DNA from 2 places in the Pseudoalteromonas sp. BSi20439 genome. Region 2 is predicted to be linked to the other one. Evidence: riboswitches for the same ligand, from Rfam matches in the RefSeq annotation. Region 2 holds a riboswitch; the other holds the start of a gene.
What was found. Region 2 has a riboswitch for cobalamin ahead of P20439_RS08060 (TonB-dependent receptor domain-containing protein). Riboswitches for the same ligand answer to the same signal wherever they lie in the genome.

Region 1: another riboswitch for cobalamin. It lies ahead of P20439_RS13825 (ABC transporter ATP-binding protein); the one in region 2 lies ahead of P20439_RS08060 (TonB-dependent receptor domain-containing protein).

What each region holds. Positions count from the first base shown of each region.
Region 1 covers NZ_BADW01000174.1:50,960-62,293, reverse strand. The annotation lists gene yaaA (peroxide stress protein YaaA) at 1-464, opposite strand, end outside; gene tal (transaldolase) at 683-1,633, shown strand; gene P20439_RS13855 (DUF3545 family protein) at 1,860-2,048, shown strand; gene ung (uracil-DNA glycosylase) at 2,108-2,770, opposite strand; gene P20439_RS13845 (cobalamin-binding protein) at 2,767-3,615, opposite strand; gene cobO (cob(I)yrinic acid a,c-diamide adenosyltransferase) at 3,615-4,214, opposite strand; gene P20439_RS13835 (cobyric acid synthase) at 4,207-5,688, opposite strand; gene P20439_RS13830 (iron ABC transporter permease) at 5,688-6,698, opposite strand; gene P20439_RS13825 (ABC transporter ATP-binding protein) at 6,700-7,512, opposite strand; cobalamin riboswitch at 7,586-7,716, opposite strand; gene P20439_RS13820 (porin) at 7,774-8,703, opposite strand; gene P20439_RS13815 (LysR family transcriptional regulator) at 8,867-9,736, opposite strand; gene P20439_RS13810 (DUF413 domain-containing protein) at 9,826-10,200, shown strand; gene P20439_RS13805 (response regulator) at 10,286-11,334, shown strand, end outside.
Region 2 covers NZ_BADW01000090.1:15,459-26,792, forward strand. The annotation lists gene P20439_RS08050 (efflux RND transporter permease subunit) at 1-157, shown strand, start outside; gene msrA (peptide-methionine (S)-S-oxide reductase MsrA) at 234-770, shown strand; gene P20439_RS08060 (TonB-dependent receptor domain-containing protein) at 845-2,692, opposite strand; cobalamin riboswitch at 2,729-2,894, opposite strand; gene P20439_RS08065 (YajQ family cyclic di-GMP-binding protein) at 3,136-3,618, opposite strand; gene P20439_RS08070 (VanZ family protein) at 3,770-4,120, shown strand; gene P20439_RS08075 (ketopantoate reductase family protein) at 4,113-5,015, shown strand; gene thiI (tRNA uracil 4-sulfurtransferase ThiI) at 5,355-6,812, opposite strand; gene P20439_RS08085 (TetR/AcrR family transcriptional regulator) at 6,913-7,566, opposite strand; gene coaD (pantetheine-phosphate adenylyltransferase) at 7,745-8,236, shown strand; gene P20439_RS08095 (hypothetical protein) at 8,257-8,769, opposite strand; gene P20439_RS08100 (hypothetical protein) at 8,762-9,211, opposite strand; gene P20439_RS08115 (hypothetical protein) at 9,824-10,018, opposite strand; gene argH (argininosuccinate lyase) at 10,270-11,334, opposite strand, start outside.

The DNA of each region.
Region 1 (11,334 bases), on a different contig from region 2:
AGTTTATTAGCAATAACACTGCCCCAAAACTCATATAAGTTTTTACCCCGACTATTTTCAAGTTTTGTACCCATTTCTAAGCGATAAGCCTGCATTAAATCAAGCGGCTTTAATACTCCGTATAATCCCGAAAGTATACGTAAATGGTCTTGAGCGTAATCAAGCTGCTTAGTAGTGAGGGTATTAGCATCTAACCCGCCGTATACATCGCCGTTAAAGGCAAGCACGGCCTGTTTAGCATTATCGGTAGTGAATGGTTGTGCCCACTCACTGAAACGCGCTGCGTTGAGGCCTGCGAGTTTATCGCTAATTTTCATTAAACTGCCAATTTGCGCAGGAGTTAGTTCACGGCATACTTTCATGAGCGCTTCGCTGTGCTCAAGTAATTCAGGTTGAGTGAACTTATCTGTTGCGGGTGGCGTGTCGTAATCAAGATTCTTTGCTGGTGAAATAACAGTGATCATAGTTAGCTATTGACTTGTAAATTATTTAATGTCAATTTCAACATTAAATGAAACGAAAAGCACGTTTTGTTTAAAATTATCCTACCTAAAACTCAACCGTTACCGTTTTTTTATTGATAAGGACATAAGACCTATCAAGCATTGTCACACTGTTGCAGTATAGCTATATTAAGGTAGTTTAGATTTTCTTTTAACTTGCTTGGAATGAGGAAAAGCAAATGACTAGCGCTCTACAAAGGCTTAAACAACACTCTTCTATCGTGGCCGACACGGGCGATATAGAAGCCATAAAAAAACATCAACCTGAAGATGCGACTACCAATCCATCGCTACTTTTAAAAGCGAGTGAGATTGAAGCTTACAAACCTTATCTAGATAAAGCATGGCAGTATGCAAAAGAAACCGAGCAGCAGCCTGCAAAACAGCTAGAGCTGGCTTGTGATTATTTTGCAGTATTACTTGGTAAAGAAATTAGTGAAATTGTACCGGGTTATATTTCTACTGAAGTTGATGCACGTTTATCATTTGATACCCAAGCAACAATTAATAAAGCACACACGCTATTGAGCCTTTACGAAAAAGAAGGCGTAAGCAAAGACAAGATTTTAATTAAAGTAGCGTCAACGTGGGAAGGCATTAAAGCCGCAGAACAGTTAGAAAAAGAAGGCACTAAGTGTAACTTAACGCTTTTATTTAGCGATGCCCAAGCGCGCGCCTGTGCTGATGCAAACGTATTTTTAATTTCGCCATTTGTTGGCCGAATTTTAGATTGGCACGTAGCAAACGGTATGGAAAAACCAACCGACCCGCTTCAAGACCCGGGTGTACAATCGGTGCGTAGTATTTTTGAGTTTTATAAGCGTCACGATTACAAAACTGTTGTTATGGGCGCAAGCTTTCGTAACACCGGTGAAATCATTGCCCTTACAGGCTGCGATAAGCTAACAATTAGCCCTAATCTTTTAGAAGAGCTAGGTAATTTAGAAGACGCACAAGAGTACTTACTAGAGAGCGATATTGCTAAAGAGCCAAAACCTGAGCCACTTAGCGAAGCACAGTTCCGTTGGTTACATAACCAAGACGCTATGGCGACTGAAAAACTAGCTGAAGGTATTCGCTCATTTGCAGATGCGCAAGAGCAACTAGAAGCACGCTTTAAAGCGATGTAACTAATCGCTGTTTAATGAGTTTAAAAACGTCGCTTTTAGCGGCGTTTTTTTATGTCTGCGATTTACTTTAAATACTCGACTTGTCCCCATTTACGTTCTTTTTGTATTGATCTTCATCAAAATACCACCCATCAGTAACAGTTTCGTCACATTTATATTCTATTTTATTAATAGCTGTGGTATAGATACTGCCGAGGTTCAAAAAGTGGTCAATAGGAGATAATCAATGGATAGCCTAAACGAAATAATAGAGATATTAGAAGGTTCTGATACATCGAAAAAAACCTCTCAAAAAAATAAAAAAAGAAAATGGCGCGAAATAGAAGCAATAAAAGATAAGCAACGTTTGCGCAAAGAACTACAGGAGCTCGACTATTTTGCTGATAGTGTTGCTATTGATGAATTAGAGTTTTAATCAACAACAGCAACTAAAAAGGCTTTCATTTATGAAAGCCTTTTTTAATACCAATTACCCTATACTTGCCAATTAATGGGCTGTGCTCCTTGCGCTATTAACAGTTCATTGGTTTTTGAAAAGTGCTGACAGCCAAAAAATCCGCGATGCGCAGAAAGCGGTGAAGGGTGCGGCCCAGACAATACATGATGGCGCTGGCGATCAATGCTTTTACCTTTTTTTTGTGCATGTGCGCCCCACAAAATAAACACCACTCCTTGGCAATGCTCATTTATATGAGTAATTACGTTATCGGTAAATTGCTCCCAACCTAAATGTTTATGGGAATGGGCTTGCCCTTGCTCTACTGTTAGTACGGTATTAAGCAAAAACACACCTTGATCTGCCCAGCTTTGTAAATAGCCATGCTCTGGCGTAATAAAACCATTAATGTCAGTCACTAACTCTTTATAAATATTTTTAAGTGAAGGCGGGAGCTTTTTAACTTCAGGCAATACAGAAAAACACAAGCCATGCGCTTGCCCTTCTCCATGGTAAGGGTCTTGACCTAATATAACCACTTTAATGTCGCTAAGTGGAGTTGCATCAAATGCGCTAAACACCTGCGGTTCTGGTGGGTATACAGCAATGCCTTCAGCTCGTTTATTCGTAACATATTCAAGGGTTTGCTGCATATATGCTTGGCTAAGTTCATGGTTTAAAAAAGATGACCAGTTGCTCATAATTGACTCTTAATAAGTTTTCTAGATACCTCAACTTTGTCACACATTTGTGCTAATCCATCAAGCATTCTAGGAGAAAAACGATGTAATAAATCCGCGTTAACGCTAATAAATTGCTTATATTTAACCGCCGGAATTTCAGGCCATTGCTGCCAATTAACTGTAGGTATTACCTGTTTGGATTTTTCATCGGGAATAATAATAATTTGTGGCTTGGTGACTATTACGTTTTCAATGCTGATTTGTGGGTAATCTGTGTCGCTGTCAGCAAATACATTGGTTACTTGGCAGGTTTCGATTAACTGATTTATCCATGTATTTTTTGATACCGTCATCATAGGCTCTGGCCACAGCTGATAAAACCCAGAAAGCGTGGTTTTATTATGCTGCGCGGCTTTAATTGCGTTGAGCTTAGCTGTAAATGCCTCAGCTACTTTTTTACTTTGCTCAATATGACCGGTTAATTGACCTAATTTTAGTATTTCCTTAGCAACGCCTTCAATAGAGCGTGGATTACTTAAATGCAATTCAATCCCTAGTCGCTTAATTTGTGCCAAATCTTCTGCCTGATTACCGCTTTTCCACGCAATCACCATGTCAGGCTTGAGCATGAGTAACTTTTCGATAGAAATGCCATTATAGCCGCCGATACGCTCAATTTTAGTCGCCTCTTGTGGGTAATCTGCGTAATCCAGCGTGCCCACTATTAGATCACCCGCCCCAATGGCATATAAATTTTCGACTATGTGTGGCGCTAGAGCCACAATACGAAGCGGCTTGTCGGCTAAGGCTTGGGGTGCACTAACTGCAAACAATAACAGCCCAACAACAATGCGTTTTAACATTAGTAATCAAAGCCCTTTAGTGCTTTTACGCCCGACTCAAATGCATGTTTTACATTTCGTACTTCACTTACCGTATCGGCCAGTTCAATTAAGGTGCGGTGCGCAGCACGACCAGTCACTATCACCGACTGCATTGCAGGTCGGTTGCTAATTGCAGCAACAACCTCATCGAGGTCGACATAGCCATAAGTAACCATATAGGTGAGCTCATCAAGTAATACCACGTCGATACTGCTGTCGCTTAGCATCCTCTTTGACTCTTGCCATGTTGCTTGCGCTGCCGCGGTATCAGCCTCTTTATTTTGCGTATCCCAAGTAAAACCAGTGTTCATAACAGCAAATTCGACCCCTGCACCTTGCAGTAAATTACGTTCACCACATTCCCACGTACCTTTAATAAACTGACACACGGCCGCCTTTTTACCGTGACCAATACAACGTGCAACCACACCAAAACCAGAGGTTGATTTACCTTTGCCATTACCGGTAATAACCTGAAAAATACCTTTTTCTTGCTGTGCTGCTGCTACACGAGCATCAACCTGTTCTTTTACTTTTTGCTGGCGCTGTTGGTGCTTGTCGTTTGTTGATTCAGTCATTGTTATGTCCTTGGTAAATTTTAATAATTTGTTCAATATTTAAATGTGTTTGGCACATTTCAGCGAGCCGTTCTAACTGGCGTTCGCGATGCTCATTAATGCTGATGGCATTAATGTCACTGTCTGGTTTTAGCCACTTTAATAGCAGCTCCGTAGTAGCTGCGTTGTCGAACAAGCCATGTAAATAAGTACCGGCAATGGCATTATCGTCACTAATAAAACCATCCGTAGTAAAGCCATTGGGGTGTTTATTAAAGTGAATAAGTGGTTTATTGAGCGCCTTACCTTTACTGATCCCAGCATGTATTTCATAACCCTGACAAGCAACCTGCTGCTGGTTTAAACTAATAGTGGCGTTTACTTGGCTTAGCACTTTTTGTTCACCTAATGTGGTATCAAAATCACTAAGTGCTAACCCAGCCATTTGCCCTAATGATGATTCCACCGCATTGGGGTCGCTAATAGTATTACCTAACATTTGCATACCGCCGCAAATACCCAGTACTTTGCCACCATAACGTAAGTGGCGTTTAATTTGCTGATCCCAGCCTTCATTTTTTAAAAATACCAAATCACTAAGTACATTTTTACTGCCAGGCATAATGATTAAGTCAACGGATGGAATCGCTTGAGTATGACGCACATAGTTTATATTTATATTTGGGTGCAATCGCAGTGCATCAAAATCAGTGTGGTTACTAATATGAGGCACCAGCAGTACCGCAATATTAATGCTGGCTTCGGTCACATTATTATCTATGGCAACGGCATCTTCGGCATCAAGAGCTAAATCGTGTAGGTAGGGTAACACCCCTAACACAGGTTTACCTGTGTACTCTTCAAGCCAATCTAACCCGCCTTGTAATAGGCTAATGTCACCACGAAAACGATTAATAACAAAGCCTTTTACCCGTGCTTGCTCTGACTCGCTTAATAGCGCCAAAGTTCCTACTAGGTGAGCAAACACGCCCCCTTTATCAATATCGGCAATAATAATAACCGGACAATCGACCTTTTCGGCGTAGCCCATATTGGCAATATCGTTTGCCCTTAGGTTAATTTCAGCTGGGCTACCAGCCCCTTCAACCAGCAATAAATCAAAGCGTTTAGCTAAACGATTATGTGAGGTTAATACCGCATCCATAGCCACTTTTTTATAGTCATGGTAAGAGTCGGCTTCCATATTGCTAATAACTTTGCCATGAATAATTACTTGTGCGCCGGTATCACTATTGGGTTTGAGTAATATGGGATTGAAGTCTATTTCAGGTGCTACTTTTGCTGCAACGGCTTGTAATGCTTGTGCTCTACCAATTTCACCGCCATCATGCGTTACGGCACTATTAAGCGCCATGTTTTGCGGTTTAAATGGCGCAACATTAACGCCTTGATTAGCAAACACTCTGCAAAGCGCTGCAACCAAGGTACTTTTACCCGCATCGGAAGTAGTGCCTTGTACCATTAATGTTTTCATTATTTACCCACCAGCTGGCGCTTACGAAAATACAATATACTTAAAAAGAATAGACTGCCAATAGCCGCCGTGATCACCCCGATTGGCAGCTCTTGGTTGCTTAATAGTGAACGAGCAAGCACATCGACCCATACCATAAATATGCCCCCGACTAATCCGGTCATTAATAACCCAACACGGCTACCTTGAGAGATAAAAAAGCGCACTATGTGCGGCACCATTAAGCCAACAAAGCCAATTCCGCCACAGTTAGCAACCAATACGGCCGTGATCAACGAGCTTAAAATAAGCATTAAAATTCTAAAGCGATGCACCCTAACACCAAGCGTTGTCGCGCTTTCATCGCCTAACAACATCGCATTAAGCTGGCGCCTAAAACCCAACATGATTATTGTACATGCCATAATGACTAAGGCAGGTAACAGCAGCGACTGCCACTGTGCTCTAGCAAAACTACCTAAAGTCCAAAATAAAATAGCCGCGACTGCTTGTGGATCGCTCCAATAAAGTAACAAACTAGTAAAAGCACTAAATAAAAATGATAAGGCCACCCCTGCCAATAACATCGACTCAACTTGAGCGTTGCGCTGGCTACCTGCAATTAAAATTAATAACCCCATCGCAACTAAACTGCCGGTTAATGCCGCCCCAGATAGTGCAATACCCGCCCCAGCTCCTACCAAGGACATTAATATAACCACCCCTAATGAAGCACCAGACGAAATACCAAATAAATAAGGATCAGCTAAGGGATTACGGGTGACTGTTTGTAGTATTAAACCTGCAATCGCTAAGCCACTACCGGCTAAAAAAGCCAACAAAGTACGTGGCATTCTTAATTCAATAATAATGCGGCTGGTAAATGAAGCCTCGTTTGAAAAGGTTAAGCTTTGGTATACATCTGCGAGCGACGTAGGTACCGCACCAAAACTTAGTGCGATAAATAAACTCAATAGTGCGCATAATAGCGCAGCGATTAATGCAACGGCATGGTTAGAAAAGGCCGTCATATTATTGGTATCCATAATAATAAGTAATATGAGGAATAGCCTCACCTTTAATTGTTGCTTGAGGGTGAGTGCTCACTTGAGCACAAACACCAAACACCTCATCCAGCATCTGCTCAGTGACCACGCTACTTGGCTTACCTGCATCAACAACTTTTCCATTTTTAATAACCACTAACTCATCGCACATTGCTGCGGCTAAATTTAAGTCATGAAATGACGCAAATACCGTAATCCCTAAAGATTTAGCCAACTCCATAAGTTGAATTTGATATTTCACATCAAGGTGACTGGTCGGTTCATCCATAATAAGAAGTTGTGGTTGCTGCACAATAGCGCGGGCAATAAAGGCTCGTTGCTTTTCACCGCCTGACAACGAATCAAATAATTGAGTACTATGAGATTCAAGCCCCACATGGCTAATAGCCTGAGCTATTTTTTGTTTATCTGCTTGGGTGGTCGAACTGAATAGCGTTTTATGTGGCGTAAGCCCTAGAGCCACAACATCGAATAACGAGAGGTTAAATTGCGACGGTGTTTCTTGTAGCACAACGGCAACTTGCTTGGCGTAGTCTTCGCTTTTTAGTTGCCAAATATCGGTGTTATTAAATTTAACCTCTCCCGCTGACGGCTGATTAAATCGATACAAGCAACGCAGTAAACTCGATTTTCCCGCACCATTAGGACCAATTAAGCCAACAAACTTGCCACGCTCAATACTCACATTAATATGCTTAAGGATTAAGGTATTACCCACTCGCCAAGAGACATTATTTACGGTTAAAAGCGTTGTTTGTTTAGAGGTTTGAGTGTGCAAAAAATTATCCTAGGCAGGGAAAACCCACACTCAGTACCACAAGTACCAAAAAGAAAATGAGTTAACCCGCTCGTTATATGAAGTTTTAAGGCACTTGTATCTGACTTACAGTAAAACTGATTACAGTTACGGGTATAGTTGAGGAGTTTCACCTCATTCCAAATGCTTGGCTATTATGCGCAGATAAGTAAATAATTTAAAGCAAAAAAAACCGCACTCAGCTGAGTGCGGTTAAAAGGGAGTGTTTTAACTGAGGTTTAGTTAAAACTTATATTCCATACCTAAAGCTAGGTAATCTTGGTCAACGTTGTTGTCCATATCAAAACTTGAGTAAAAGCCAAACACCTTAAGATTTTTGTTTAGCTTGTGGTCAACACCTACCGATACTGCACTTTTATCATCGCTGTCATCAAAATCCATTGTTTGATATTGCACTTTAAAAGTGTTGCTACCCATTAGGTAAGCTGCATTCACTAAGTAACCGTCAGCTTCAGCGCTACCGTCTACTTTTTCTTGTGTTTGGTACATTGCACCAAGTCTAAAGTCTTCAATTTTACCTTGAACTGTTGCACGTACTACGTCGTAACCATTTACTTCACTATCAGCAGCAACAGCAGCATATACAGCGCTCTTTTTAAGGCCAGCATCACCATAAGTTAACGCCACTGAGTAACCATTTTTGGCATCTTTATCATCTTCTGCAATAAATGAAGCTAATACTTTAAAGCCTTCATAGCTGTTTGAAGCGTAAGATACTGAGTTACCTAAGCGGTTTTCACCTTTAAAAGTGTTTTTAATATCACCTTCAAGGTCATTAAATAAATCAAGTTTACCTTGCGCCTGCTTTAACGCTGTATCGTTACGGCCTATTACTACCTGACCAAATGAACCTTTAAAACCTACATATTGATTACGTGCTGAAATATTATCTTTATCGCCTTTTGAGTCAGCATCCGACACATCAACCTGAAATTCAAACTTATAAACAGCTTCTAAACCGTCTGAAATTTTTTCAGACCCTTTAAGTCCGAAACGAGATGCATTACTTTTAATTTCAGTAAACGACCCTTCACCATCGTCAGATGATTGAACAGTTACATTCGCTTTACCGTAAATGTCTACTTCTGCAAGCGCATTAAAAGATAAACCACTAAGTAAGGCTAAGCATAAGCTCGATTTTGCAAATTTCATGTTATTTCCTCGATAATCACAATAGACTAATTTTTAAAACAGCAGCAGTGTGTCACCACTAAATGACAAAAATATTACAAAGGACACATTTTTGTCTTTTTAAGTTAATAAAACTGCATTAAATCTGAAATCAAAATAACATCTAAAATATACCGCTTAACGACTACTTACTTTGTTTCAATAAACTCGGTGTCATTTGCGACAGCAAATTAACCAGAGTTTCTATTAACTCTTTCTGTTCGTTATCTCTATGGTAGGCAACAAATACATCTCTTGAGGTATTTTCTACCCCTTTTACATGAAAAAGTTCGCCTTTTTCTAAATGATCTTTAACTAATACCTGTGGAATAAACGCACTACCGCCACATTGCAGTATTAAATCAAGCGCTATGCGTCCGGTACTGGTTCTAAAATAAGGCGGCGTTTTACCGGTAAATTGACGGGCATGCCAAAGAGAAAACGTAGTTCCCCAATCAACATAAACATATTGATTATCAAAAAAGTTATCGCCTGTTGCGGTGTCGTAGCCACTAACCGGAATAATAGGTAGTTCACAAATTCGTTCAACAACGAGTTCGTCTACTTTTGGTGGATCAAATAAAATGGCTAGATCAAGGGTGCGCTCTAATAGTAATCGAGTGCTCTCTTGTTGTGCTTTTACCTCTGCCACCAAAGATACACCGGGCATAGCCGATACTATATTTGTAATACCAAACTGTAAAAACGCATCCCAAATATTAGGAGTCCCAGCCAAGCTGATTTGCTTATGCATATTATCTGCAAGTGCAACATCCACTTTGGCCCTTTGCATTCCAGTAATAATCATTTGAGCATGCGGCAACAAGCGCTCACCAGGGGCGGTGAGTTGAATATTATTGCGCTGGCGAATAAATAAATTTACGCCTAAGCCCTGCTCTAATTGACGAATTCGAAAACTCACCGCAGACTGCGTTATGTATAGGTTTTCTGCCGCTTTACCAAAATGGCGAGTACGCACCACTTCGACAAATGTTTTTAATAAATCTATGTCCAATTTTTTATCCTCACGATAAAAATTTTTTGTTTAAAAAAATAGCAATTATGTCCCATACTCCAGCTAATAATTGGTATGAGGGTACAGCTATGAGCAATGATATTTCACTACTTCGTCAAGCATTTGTTAGTCAACGTCAGTTTTATGATGATCAAAACTTTCCACGCGGATTTAGCCGCAGCGGGCATTTTACCCTGTTAGAGGCAAGTATTTTAGAACAGCACGGTGTTGTTTTAAAAAGTCTGTATAACAAAACAATTGAGCCACAAAACGAATATCAGCAACAATTTGTAAATGCGGTCAGTGGCATAATTGAGCCAAGTAACCCAATTGAGCGAGCATGGGTTAAATACTTAAAGTTAACAACCTGCAAAACAAAATTTCATACATTATTTGGTCGCTCAAAAATTTCAGGGCCAACACCAATCAGTCAAGATTATTACTCTGAGGCAGACAATCTATAAGTCATTACAATAGTTGCTTTTTGGCGTTTTAGCAGTTACAACTTGTATAAGCAAACATTTTTGCAAAATTTAAACAGGCTGCCACGTGACGCACAGAATACTTATTGTTGAAGACACCCCCACTATTGCGCGAGTGCAAAAGCATATCGCGCAAAAAATTGGCTATGAAGTTGATATTGCCCAGTCGCTGGCTGAGACTAAAGAGCTAATAAGTAAACATGCTTATTTTTGCGCAGTCGTTGATTTTATATTGCCTGATGCCCCGAAAGGGGAAGCGGTTCCCTGCACGATTGCAGCAGATATCCCTACCATTGTTATGACTGGCAATATCGATAATCAAACTCGCGACACCGTCGAAAAGTACCCTATTATTGATTACATTATCAAAGGCAATAAACAAGCTTACGAATATTTAGAAAAGCAGCTTTATCGCCTACCTCGCAATAAGCAAGTTAAAGTACTGGTTGTTGATGACTCAGCGTCTACACGCCAATATATTTGTAATTTATTAACGCGTCATAAATACCAAATATTACAAGCAGCCGATGGCCTAGAGGCACTTAAAGAGCTTGAAAATACCCCTGACATCTCTGTGATTATCATAGATAAAGAAATGCCTAATATGGGCGGTATTGAACTGTGTAATGAAATTAGGCGCATTTATAGTAATGACGAAAAGGCTATTATTGGTATCTCAGGCGCTACATCGTCTAATTTGTCTGCCTTATTTTTAAAAAATGGGGCAAATGACTACTTGTATAAACCTTTTAATAGTGAAGAATTTTACTGCAGGTTAAGCCAAAACGTCGATATGCTAGAGCATATCGAAACTATAAAGCGCCAAGCCAATACTGACTATTTAACTAAACTCCCTAATCGCCGTTACTTTTTTGAAGAGGCTAATAAGTCATTAAAGCAGTTTAAAAAAGCAAAAGCACCAGCCATGTTAGCTATGCTTGATATTGACCATTTTAAAGCTATTAATGATACCTATGGCCATGATGCCGGAGATGAAGTTCTTAAAGGGCTTGCGATATGCTTTAATAAATATTTTGAAAACCAATTGGTTGCCCGTTTAGGCGGAGAAGAATTCGCGGTATTTTTTACTGAGCTAACCGAACAGGAAGCGCTAAA
Region 2 (11,334 bases):
TGTGGTGGTATTTACTGGCGTAACGGTTGCCACCATACTTACTCTGTTTGTAGTGCCAGCGGCCTATTACGCACTAGCGCGAAACACACAATCACCTGAGTTTTTACAACAAAAACTTGATAAGCAAGCCGCTGAAAAACCGCTTAAAGAGATCTAAGTCACTCAGAGCGTCGTAACTAGCTGTTACGGCGCTTTATTCAGTGCACATATCCCTAACAATTGAGGAAGTACTTATGAGTTCGACCACACAAGTAGCAACACTCGGCGGCGGCTGTTTTTGGTGTATTGATGCAGCATTTAGGCGTGTAAAAGGTGTACTCAGTGTTTGCTCTGGTTATACTGGTGGACATACCGATAACCCAACATACAAAACTATTTGCACTGGCAACAGTGGCCATGCAGAGGTAATTAAGGTTGAATTTGATGCCAGTGTTATCGGCTTTAAAACCTTACTCGCGATGTTTTTTACCCTACACGATGCCACCCAGTTAAATCGCCAAGGTAACGATATAGGCACTCAATACCGCAGCGTTGTGTATTATCATAATGAGCAACAACAAGTACAAACACAGGCCGTTATTGCAGAGCTGCAAAGCCATGTTAGCGAACCTATAGTGACTGAGGTGAGCCCAGCAACCACTTTTTACCCCGCAGAGCACTACCATCAGGACTATTACAATGAAAATCCTGAGCAGGGCTATTGCAGTATTTTAATTGCACCCAAATTACATAAGTTCGAAACCGAGTTTACTGAGTTTTTAAGTGAATAAAGTGCTTTAAAGCTATAACCAAATAGCCCAGCAATTTGCTGGGCTATTTGTTTTTCGGCAACTAAAAGTGATAATTAAAACTGATAATTTGCCCCCACAAAGAAAGTTCTTCCTGCGCTGTTATAACCTAATAGCTCACCACTGGCAGCAAACCCTGTTGCTGCAGTAAAATATTCCTTATCAGTAATATTTTCTATTCGAGCAGCTAACGACAAATTATCGAGCAACTGGTAATTGGCTGCTAAATTAAATACCGTATAGTCAGCGAGTTCAGAATCATAATACGCAATTGATGGACGCGATGAGCGATACTGCATATCTAAACTGGCATCAAAATCGCCCCATGATTTGGCGAGTTGATAATTAAACGACTCTGAAGGCCTGCGTGGTAAATCTGTATTTGTCTTTTCATCTGTAGCATCTAAAAAACTAACATTAACAGAGTGTTCAAAGCCTAACGCTGAAAACTCAGCCGATAATTCTATCCCCTGCATAGATACTTTATCTATGTTAGTTGCAATATATTTACCTGAGTCTGCATCATAATTATTACTAATTAAATTATTGATACGGTTATCGAAAATAGCAATATCATAACGCCCCCATTGAGTTTCTAGGGTAACACCAAACTCATTGTTTAAGGCTTCCTCAGGCTTAATATTATTATTTGGTAGGTAGTATGGGCTGTTAGTTACAAACGCATTAATTAAAGACGGCGCCCTAAATGCGGTGCCATGATTTAAACGTACCGTTACATACTGATTCGCTTTATATCCAAGCCCAGTACTGTAAGTATTTGCACGGCCGTGGAAGTCATAATCATCGGTTCTGATAACCGCATTTGCTAACCATTTATCATGACTATAAAACGCGCCTATAAACAATGCGTTATTATCGCGTTTTTCTTCTGATGACGTTGCTGAAGAGTTTGATAAATCCTCAGACAAGTAATTAAAACCACCTGATAAATCAAGCTCTTGCGTTAGGCTATAAAGCCCTCGGTATTCAAACTCAACACGCTCTGTGCTATACACTTGCTGAACATCGGTGCCAGTTTGAGTATTTTCTTCTTGCGATACACTCAATGAAGTACTTTGGGTATATATTTCTGAGGCTTTTTTCCAGCCTAGCTTAGCGGTATAGTTTTCAAAATCGTAGGCATCGTTACCCCATGCGTTATCATACTGCGCTTCACCTTCACTGTACTGAGACTGTAAGCTCAACTCACCTAGTTCAGCCAGTTCATACGCTAAATTAAAGCCAATGTTTTTATTTTTGTAGCCATCATCATCGTGATCTTTGGTGTATTCAGCCACAGGGTCTTTGCCAGTAACATCAAAACCATCTGTCTCTTCATAGCCTAGATTATAATTAAAGCTAAGCGCCTCTTTTGCAAGCCCACCAGCAAGCTGATAATTACTGTAACTATGACTGCCCAAAGTAGCCGAAAGCGTATTATTTGAGGCTTTACGGGTAATGATATTAATTACTCCGGCTACCGCATCAGAGCCATAAATAGCTGCTCTGGCACCTTTAATAACTTCAACACGCTCGATACTATTAACTGGAATATTAGTTAGCGATACACTACCTGAGCTTGCATCGCTCACTCTTACGCCATCAACCAATACTAAGGCATATTTAGCGCTAGCACCGCGAACAAATATATCTGCTTTTTGACCTAATCCGCCGTTACGGACAATATCAATACCAGCTATGGTATTTAATATTGCAGGTAAGTCTCGGTAATTCGCTTTTTCAATATCAGCGCGGTCGATAACTGCCACACTTGCTAATACATCATTTATAGGTTGTTCAAATTTATTTGCAGTAACGGTTATTCTTTCAATGGTTTGTTCTGCAGATGCAGAAAAAGACAGCGCAGCCGAAATAGCCACACCCAATGCAGTTTTATTTATCATGATGTTCCCTATCTCTGCCCACCGCAAAGATGTTAGTAAGTAAGATTAAATCAAGGCCGGTCTCCGGACTCAGTTACCATAATTTAATACAGCATAACTTTACCGTTGCGGGGGCAGTGTTGGGATTGACTTCATCTATGAAAACGCACCAACTTCCCGATTATCCTACTAAAAAAATCACACCATTGAAGTGTTTAGCAAGCACCTTGAAAATAGGCTGCTATTGTTATCTGTTTACTAAAAAAAGTCAACGGACGTCTAAACATCTACAAATCCAAAGAGTTCGGGGTTCGGGGTTCGGGGTTCGGGGTTCGGGGTTCGGGGTTCGGGGTTCGGTAATTATCATAGATTTAAAAATAAAAAAGCCAAACAATATAACGTGTTTGGCTTTATACGCATTCCTTTGAGCTCAGCACCTATACTGCCATGCTCGAAACAATAAATTAATCGCGGAAGTTTTTAAACTGAAATGGTTGACCTAAATCTGCCGTGCGCACAACTTGCATAGCCGCTTGTAAGTCATCACGCTTTTTACCTGTTACGCGAACTTCTTCACCTTGAATGGCCGCTTGTACTTTTACTTTAGAGTCTTTGATGGCTTTTACTACTTTTTTAGCCATGTCTTTTTCGATACCCTGTTTAAGTGCAACGTTACGAAAAACATTTTTTCCTGCACGAGAAATATCTTGTAGCTCTAAGCTAGCAACATCCATCCCACGCTTTGAAACTTTTCCAGCTAAAATATCAAACAACTGCATAACCTGAGCATCTGCTTCAGCTTTTAATTTAATTGTTTTATCGTTTAATTCAATTGAGGCATCGACCCCTCTAAAATCAAATCGTGTTTCTAATTCACGATTGGCGTTATCAACCGCGTTTTGTGCTTCGTTCATTTCTACTTCAGATACAATATCAAATGAAGGCATAGCGTTCTCCTAACTATCTAATCTTAATTTTATGCCGCAATTATAACGTTAAAATGATAAATCTTTACATTTTTCTGCATTTTGTTCAGGTGCGATACTAAATTAGTTTGATATACTGAGGCTTCTTTTTTATACGATTTTAGGAATTTTCGTGACAAGGCGTGTTTACCAAGCAATTTTTTTAATTAGTATTGTTGCGTTTACCTTCTTATTTGCTAAAGAGGTAAAGGGCGCGGCAAACTTATTTCCGCATGTTGATAAAGTAGCGCATTTTGGTATCTTCTTTTTACTTGCCATTATTATGGATAAAGCGTTTAAACTCCCATTATATGCACAAATACTATTACTCGCTGGTTACGGTGCAGCAATAGAAATTATGCAAGATAGCCTTCCCTACAGACAAGCATCACTGGCCGATTTTGTTGCCGATTTTATTGGTGCAGCGAGCTACTTTTTAGCTAAAGCCCTGTTAACACTGCGTAAAAAGAAGCATTATGGCTAACATACTTGTTGTAGGTGATGGCGCTATTGGCTTGTTATTTAGCCACTTTTTAGCCAAACATCACGCTATATATATACTTACTCGAAAAGGCACAGTTAATACTCGCTTTTACAGCCACAGTAACGCTGCGTCTGAAAAAATTAACGCCACTTTTATCTCACAAGAGCAGTTATCTCAAACTCCTGAATTTGATATTGTTTTATTCACGGTAAAAGCGTTTGCAGTGCAACAAGCCTATGCTCAAGTAAAACCTTATCTAGGCAATAATACCCATATTATACTGAGTCATAATGGCATGGGTAATGTTGAACAATTAAATGAACAGCTAACAAAGCAGCAGTCGTTGTACTTTTTAACCACCAGCATGGCTGGATTTAAGTCAAACCCCAATATTGTGCAACATACCGGAAACGGGCAAAGTGTATTAGGGGGCTGTAATCAACTAGCTATGCAAAATATTCAACAGCTTAGTGCGCAATTACACACTATTCCGCAGTTAATTATCAGTAACAATATTGAACAACTACGGTTTGAAAAGCTACTGGTTAATATTGCAATAAATCCATTAACCGCTCTGTACAATATAAAAAATGGCCAGTTGCGTGCGCCACAGTTTAATAGCTCAATTATTAATTTATTAACAGAGGCGTGCCATATTGCGACCGCGCTTAAACTTAATATTAAGCTTATTGATGCCCTCGAGCGCGCCTACAAGGTAATGAGTTTAACGGCAGAGAATTACTCATCTATGCATCAAGACGTTTTGCATAATAGGCAAACTGAGATCATGGCAATTTGTGGCTATATAAGTGAGCAAGGAAAACTGCACCATATTGCGACCCCGTATAACGACGCCTTACTTACTGAAATTTTGGCAAAAAAAAGCGCGGACTAAATCCGCGCATTTAGGGTCTGTTGACTTTTGCGGATTAAAATTTCTTCAAACTAGGGGTGGTTTAATCGCGGCGCGAGGTTTGTAACCTAGTGGGTTAAGTAAAAACCGAGCAAAGCTTCCGCGTCCTGCTCATGCCCCTTACCTACATCCATGTAGGCAACAAAGAGTAAATCGCCCCTAGGCAGAACCCTTCGGGCAGCACCTGTTTGGCATTGATGCTGCGTTATCGCCTATTTATGGGGAATAACCACACCACATAGGCTCAGCCTTGCCTAAATACAAAACAGACTGCTGCAAATTTAACCTCAAAGGGTCAACAGACCCTAATATATTTAGCCATTAACGACGATATACTCTAACAGTGGTAAAGCCTTCTTCGTGAAGAATAAGCGCTTGTAACTGGCTCATTACCCCTTTTTGACAATATAAGTAATAGTCTTTACCTTTAGGTAAATCACCAAACTTAGTTGCTAAACGGAAAAACGGTAAGTGGATAACTTCAATACCTTCAATTTCCAGCGGCGCCGCATCTTCTTCTTCAGGCGAGCGAATATCAACAACAACCGCTCCCTCTGGTAACTCTGTAACTGATTCTGCCTCTTTAAGCTCTTGCTTAGCCTCAACATCAATATCGCGCACATCCATAACACGGGCGTTATCAATAACGGTATCTAACACATCAAAGTCAAACTTTTCTTCTTCTGCTTTAATTACTTCAATTTTGGCTTTAACTGTCGGCTTTTTAGAGATCACACCGCAGTATTCAGGCATCGTCTCTGCCATTTCTGCAGTGCCTATTTGGCGCGCTATATTAATGATTTCTTGCTTATCATGTTGGATAAGTGGGCGTAAAATCAGCGTCTCGGTTACACGGTCAATCACGCTTAAATTAGCTAAGGTTTGGCTAGACACCTGACCTATACTTTCACCCGTTACCAAAGCTTGAATATTTAGTTTTTCAGCAACGGCACTACCCGCTCGCATCATCATACGTTTAAGCACAACACCCATTTGGCTGTTCTCAACGTTTTCTAAAATTTCAGCAACAACCGGTTCAAAATCAACAGTAATAAACTTAACTTTATGTGTAGAGCTGTATTGTTTCCATAGATAGTAGCTCGCTTGCTTAACCCCAATTTCATGGGCAGCACCGCCTAAGTTAAAGAATAAAAAGTGTGTACGAGCGCCTTTACGGATCATCTGATAACTGGCAACGCCAGAATCAAATCCACCAGACATAAGCGATAATACATCGTCTTGTGTTGGCAGTGGAAAGCCCGCCATTCCTAAATGGGTTTGCGTCACTATGTAGGCTTTTTCGTCTTTAATTTCTAAACGAATCGTTACTTCTGGGCGACTTAGCTTTACTCGAGCCCCTTCAACATGTTGATTAAGCCCGCCACCAACGTAACGCTCTAGCTCAGTTGAAGTAAAATCATGTTGACCTATGCGCTTAGCACGGACACAAAAGGTTTTACCAATAATAGTGTGACCAACTAGCTCAATAGTTTTTTGATAAATGTCATCAATCGTTTTAAAGTCTGTTTCAGTCACTTCAATAAACTGCACGATGCCAGGAATGCGCTTCAAGCTATCAATAAAATCAAGGCGAGTTTGAGCATCGTCAAGTTTTGTTACAACTGAAATGTTATCCCAGTTATTACGTACCTGTACTTTTTCGTCAACACGACGCAATACAATTTTAATGTTATTTTCTAACACTTTAGTAAAGCGTTTACGGACTGAACGGCTTTTAATGGCTATTTCAGGGTGAAGTTTGACGATAAATTTAAGCATAGTTTAACTCTTAGACTGCGGGAATTCGCGCACCCAGGTATTGGGCGCGGCGGATTATAGCAAAAAATTTAGCGCCTAGGAACTAACCAACTTAACGGGCTTAAGGATTCTGGGGAGCAGCATTTGCTAAAAGTGCGTACTTGTCTCTTAACTGATTAATTTTATTTGCGCTTTTTTCGGTGCTGTAGGCTTTAAATAAAGTCAGTACTTTTACAATACCAGGGTAGATATCTTGCTCAACCAGCACACCACTAAGCCTTCTTGCTTTCATATAGGGTGTCCAAAAGCTGACCGTTAATTTTAACGTATGAGCAAGTTCGATAGCATCTTGTTCATCAATAGCAATAATTTCGCTGTCGCGTAAGGCCAAAATGATGTTACGCACCTGCTCAAGTAACTCCTGTTGAAAATCAATGTAACCCTGTTTTAAATGACTATCGCGAGCGAGAATATCGCCAAGGTTGTCGTAAAAAAAATGATAGCGCCACATCAATTCAAATAGCGAATCTAGATAAGGACCTAGGTATTCAAAAGCATCGTCGCCTTGATCGACCGGCTTAAAATGAGTACTTAAATGGTCACGATAAAGTGCAAATATATGGCGAATAATGTCTTCTTTATTTTTAAAGTGGTAGTACAGATTACCCGGACTCATACCTAAACTCGATGCGATATGATTAGTAGATATTGCTCTTTCACCATGTTCATTAAACAATGAAATACTGGTTTGAATTATTTTATCCTTGGTATTCATATACTCATTACTCAATTTTCGAAAATACGATGCTGCATTAAAATAATCCGCCTAGTATAAACAAATCATTGCATTTGTAACACTGCGCAGCTGCAGTTATATACAATTTACTCACAAGGCTGCTTTGCACACTAAACACTGCTACACTACGGCTAAAAATAATAACACAGTAAATATTATGAAAGTGACCGCAATCTACCCAGGCACATTTGACCCTCTTACCAACGGCCACACTGATTTAATTCAGCGTGCGGCTAAAATGTTCGATACAGTTATTGTGGCTATTGCTCATAACCCAAGTAAAAAACCGTGTTTTACTTTAGAAGAACGCGTTGATTTAGCAAATGAGATTTTAAGCCATTTAGATAATGTAAAAGTCATTGGCTTTTCAGGGCTACTCGCCGATTTAGCCCGTGACCATAATGCTAATGTACTGATCAGAGGCATAAGAGCGGTTTCTGATTTTGATTACGAGTTTCAGCTCGCGAATATGAACCGCCGTTTAAACCCTGATTTAGAAAGCGTATTTTTAACGCCCGCCGAGCGCAATACTTTTATATCATCAACACTAGTAAAAGAAGTAGCACGCCATAACGGGGATGTGAGTGAGTTTGTTGATACCATAGTAATGAAAGCCCTGCAGTCAAGGCTCGGGAAAACCAAGCATTAAACACAACACCTAGCGTATCGTTACATTACGCTAGGTAGCTTCGCTCTTGATGGAAACAGAACGCTCTTAAGCCTCACTAAGCCCAAAAAATCTTTATTGATAAAGAAAATAGCTATCATTATAAAGTCCATTAAGTTAATACTCATCGAATATAATGACCAGAACCACCATGGTGTAGTGTTATTAAAAACTGACACATCTAAGTGCATACCAAAAAATAACAGTGAGTTTATGCTTAACCCTAATAATAGATAAGTAGATATAACATTTTTAGTTAAGAAGTTACTTACAACCAAAATAGCCAAAATAGTCATTAGATCAAATAGTAATAGTTGCATGTAAGAAATATTTTGAATATCAATAAACAAGCTTGAAGAGTATGAAACTGACATTATTAGCGACAGCCATAAAGCCTCTTTTTTGGGTTTATTTATACTCGTTACTAATGAGTATAAAAAAGCCATTAAAAAACCCCATTGAACAAATGCGCCTATATAAAGAGATACATATGGACTGAGCAAAAAATCATCCATTTGAGATACCATTTTTAACCATAGGTTTTAATGCTTTTGCACCTTGATTGATATTTACATAATCTAAGTTTATTACCAAAGAGGCTATCATTAATATATCAATTAAGTTTATAGAAATAGAGTAAAAACTCCAAAACCACCACTCTTGAGTATTCCCTAGAATGTATAAATCATAATAAATAAAACCAACTAAAAGACTATTTATAGTTAAACCTATAATGATGAGATATGCAGGTAAAGCGGAGAGAATTATAGCTCTTTTAATCGCAAAAACAATAAAAGCAATGGTAAAAAAATCGTAAACTATCCAATTAAGATATACATGTTCTACTATGTATAGATAATCACTTAATACATATGAGCACAGCATTATTGCAGCTAAATATAGAGAAGATTTATGTGGGGTATTGATACTTTTTACAAAACAATAAAGGAAAGCCATCAAAAAGCCCCATTGAATGAATGCGCTTACATATTCACCAAGGGTATAGCCTATATACATGTTTATGAAAAGTTGTTTTCGGAATTAGTATCAGGTTGCCCGAATAGTTTATTCTTAAGAATGTGTATACCTAAAAAGTCTCTATCAACTATTAGCGCTACAATCATAATAAAATCTATGCAGGTAACACCAAAAGTATAAACATCCCAGAAAAACCAAGGTGTATTATTATTTTTCATAAAAACATCAACATACATAAAAAATAACAAGTTCATGTTTATCGTAAGACCAAATATCAGATATAAAAATGATGGTGTAGTTTTTTTATTAATTTATAAGTAATGGCAAGCGCTATAAGGGTAACTAAATCATATAAAGCCCAATCCAGATAAGTAATTTCATATATCGACAGCCATGTTAAAAAGTAGTCTGAAGATGAGTAAGATATGAATAAAATAAAAGAACTTGCTAGCAGTGTTGTATTTCTTTTTACACCAATACTAAATACAAACACATTAAAGAAAAACGCCATCAGGAATCCCCACATTACTAGGGCTGACAGCGAAAAAAAACCAAAAAATTCAGTTAAAAACATCCATAACCTTTAATTATTTATTTAGGTCTTGTAGGCAAAATAATACCACCACGTTGTAAATCAGTGCTCGCCGCAGCCATCGCCTCTTGAGAGATACTTACTGTATCAGATTGTAGGGTTTTAGGGCTAGCAGTTTGTTCCATTGCAGGCTTTAATTGTTGCGTTTTATTGTATGCTTGCATTTGTACTTGGCTATTAGCTGAAATTTGCATGTGATTAATCCTTTTGAGTATTAAATTTTTATTATTGGCGTAAATTTAAATCACACCACCTGGAGCAGTTACTAAATAACTGCTGTAACGTATTGCCTTCGTTGATTAATTGACTCAACAACACACTACAGAATTACAAGTGCAACCGATATGCCAACTTTAAATTAATAGTATGTTAATTTAAAAATTATTTTATTTTACTCAAAAAAAACGCATCGGGGTCACCGTGCGTTTTTTATCCTAGGGATTGCTCAAGCCACGTTTTTACAAGGGATCTCCATGCTATTACTTGGCTTTAACATATATTCCATTGCGACTTCATCACAGTTTTCTTTACGTAAACATAACTCACAATCTTTCATGACTTTTTCAGGTAAGCTCTCTTTGTTACAGAAACTAAACCGCTGATTTTCGAAAAAGTCAGGTACACGAGTCAGAACAATGACACGGTTGAGTGCCAACTTTTTGGCTTTCACTAATAAGTGTTCAACCAGTTCTCGTCCCTGCCCCGTTACTGCGCTTTTAGGATCAATGCCTAATGAACGTATTTCAGCTAATCCTGTGTCGTAAATATAAAGTGAAGCACAACCCGATACCTGACCGTCTATCTCGGTTACGGCAAACTCATTAATTGAGTGCACCATATCACTTTTAGCGCGCGGTAAATTTTCGCCGACTGTTGCCCAGTGCTGTACGAGTTTAGCAATTGCTTCTACGTCATCTAAGTTGGCATCACGAACCGTTATTTGCTGTTTTTTTTTCGCGTCTTTCACCGCTTTACTTACTTGCTCTAATGATGTACCGCCAAGCGCTTGGCGTGCTTTAATACAGGCGTCAATTTCAAGTACCGGATACACGTCATCTTCAAACACTGGATTTACTGATTTATACTGCTCTAGTGAAAGCTCCTCTAACGTTTTACCTTCACTAATAGCTAATTGTACCAACACCCCAACAATATGATGCCCTTCTCTGAACGGTACACCTTTAGCCACTAAATAATCAGCAAGTTCGGTTGCATTCGCGTGGCCACCTTTTGCCGCTGCAAGGGTTTTACCTGCTTTAACTTTTATACCTTTAATACACGCTTGTGCCATATGAATACACGCAAGCCATGTTGGCATGGCATCAAAAATGCCTTCTTTGTCTTCTTGCATGTCTTTATTGTAGGCAAGCGGTAGTGCTTTTAGAGTCATCATCATTGCGCTAAACGCACCAAACACCCGGCCAGTTTTACCACGAATTAGCTCTAATGCATCTGGGTTCTTTTTCTGCGGCATCAAAGATGAGCCCGATGTAACATTATCAGCCAGTTC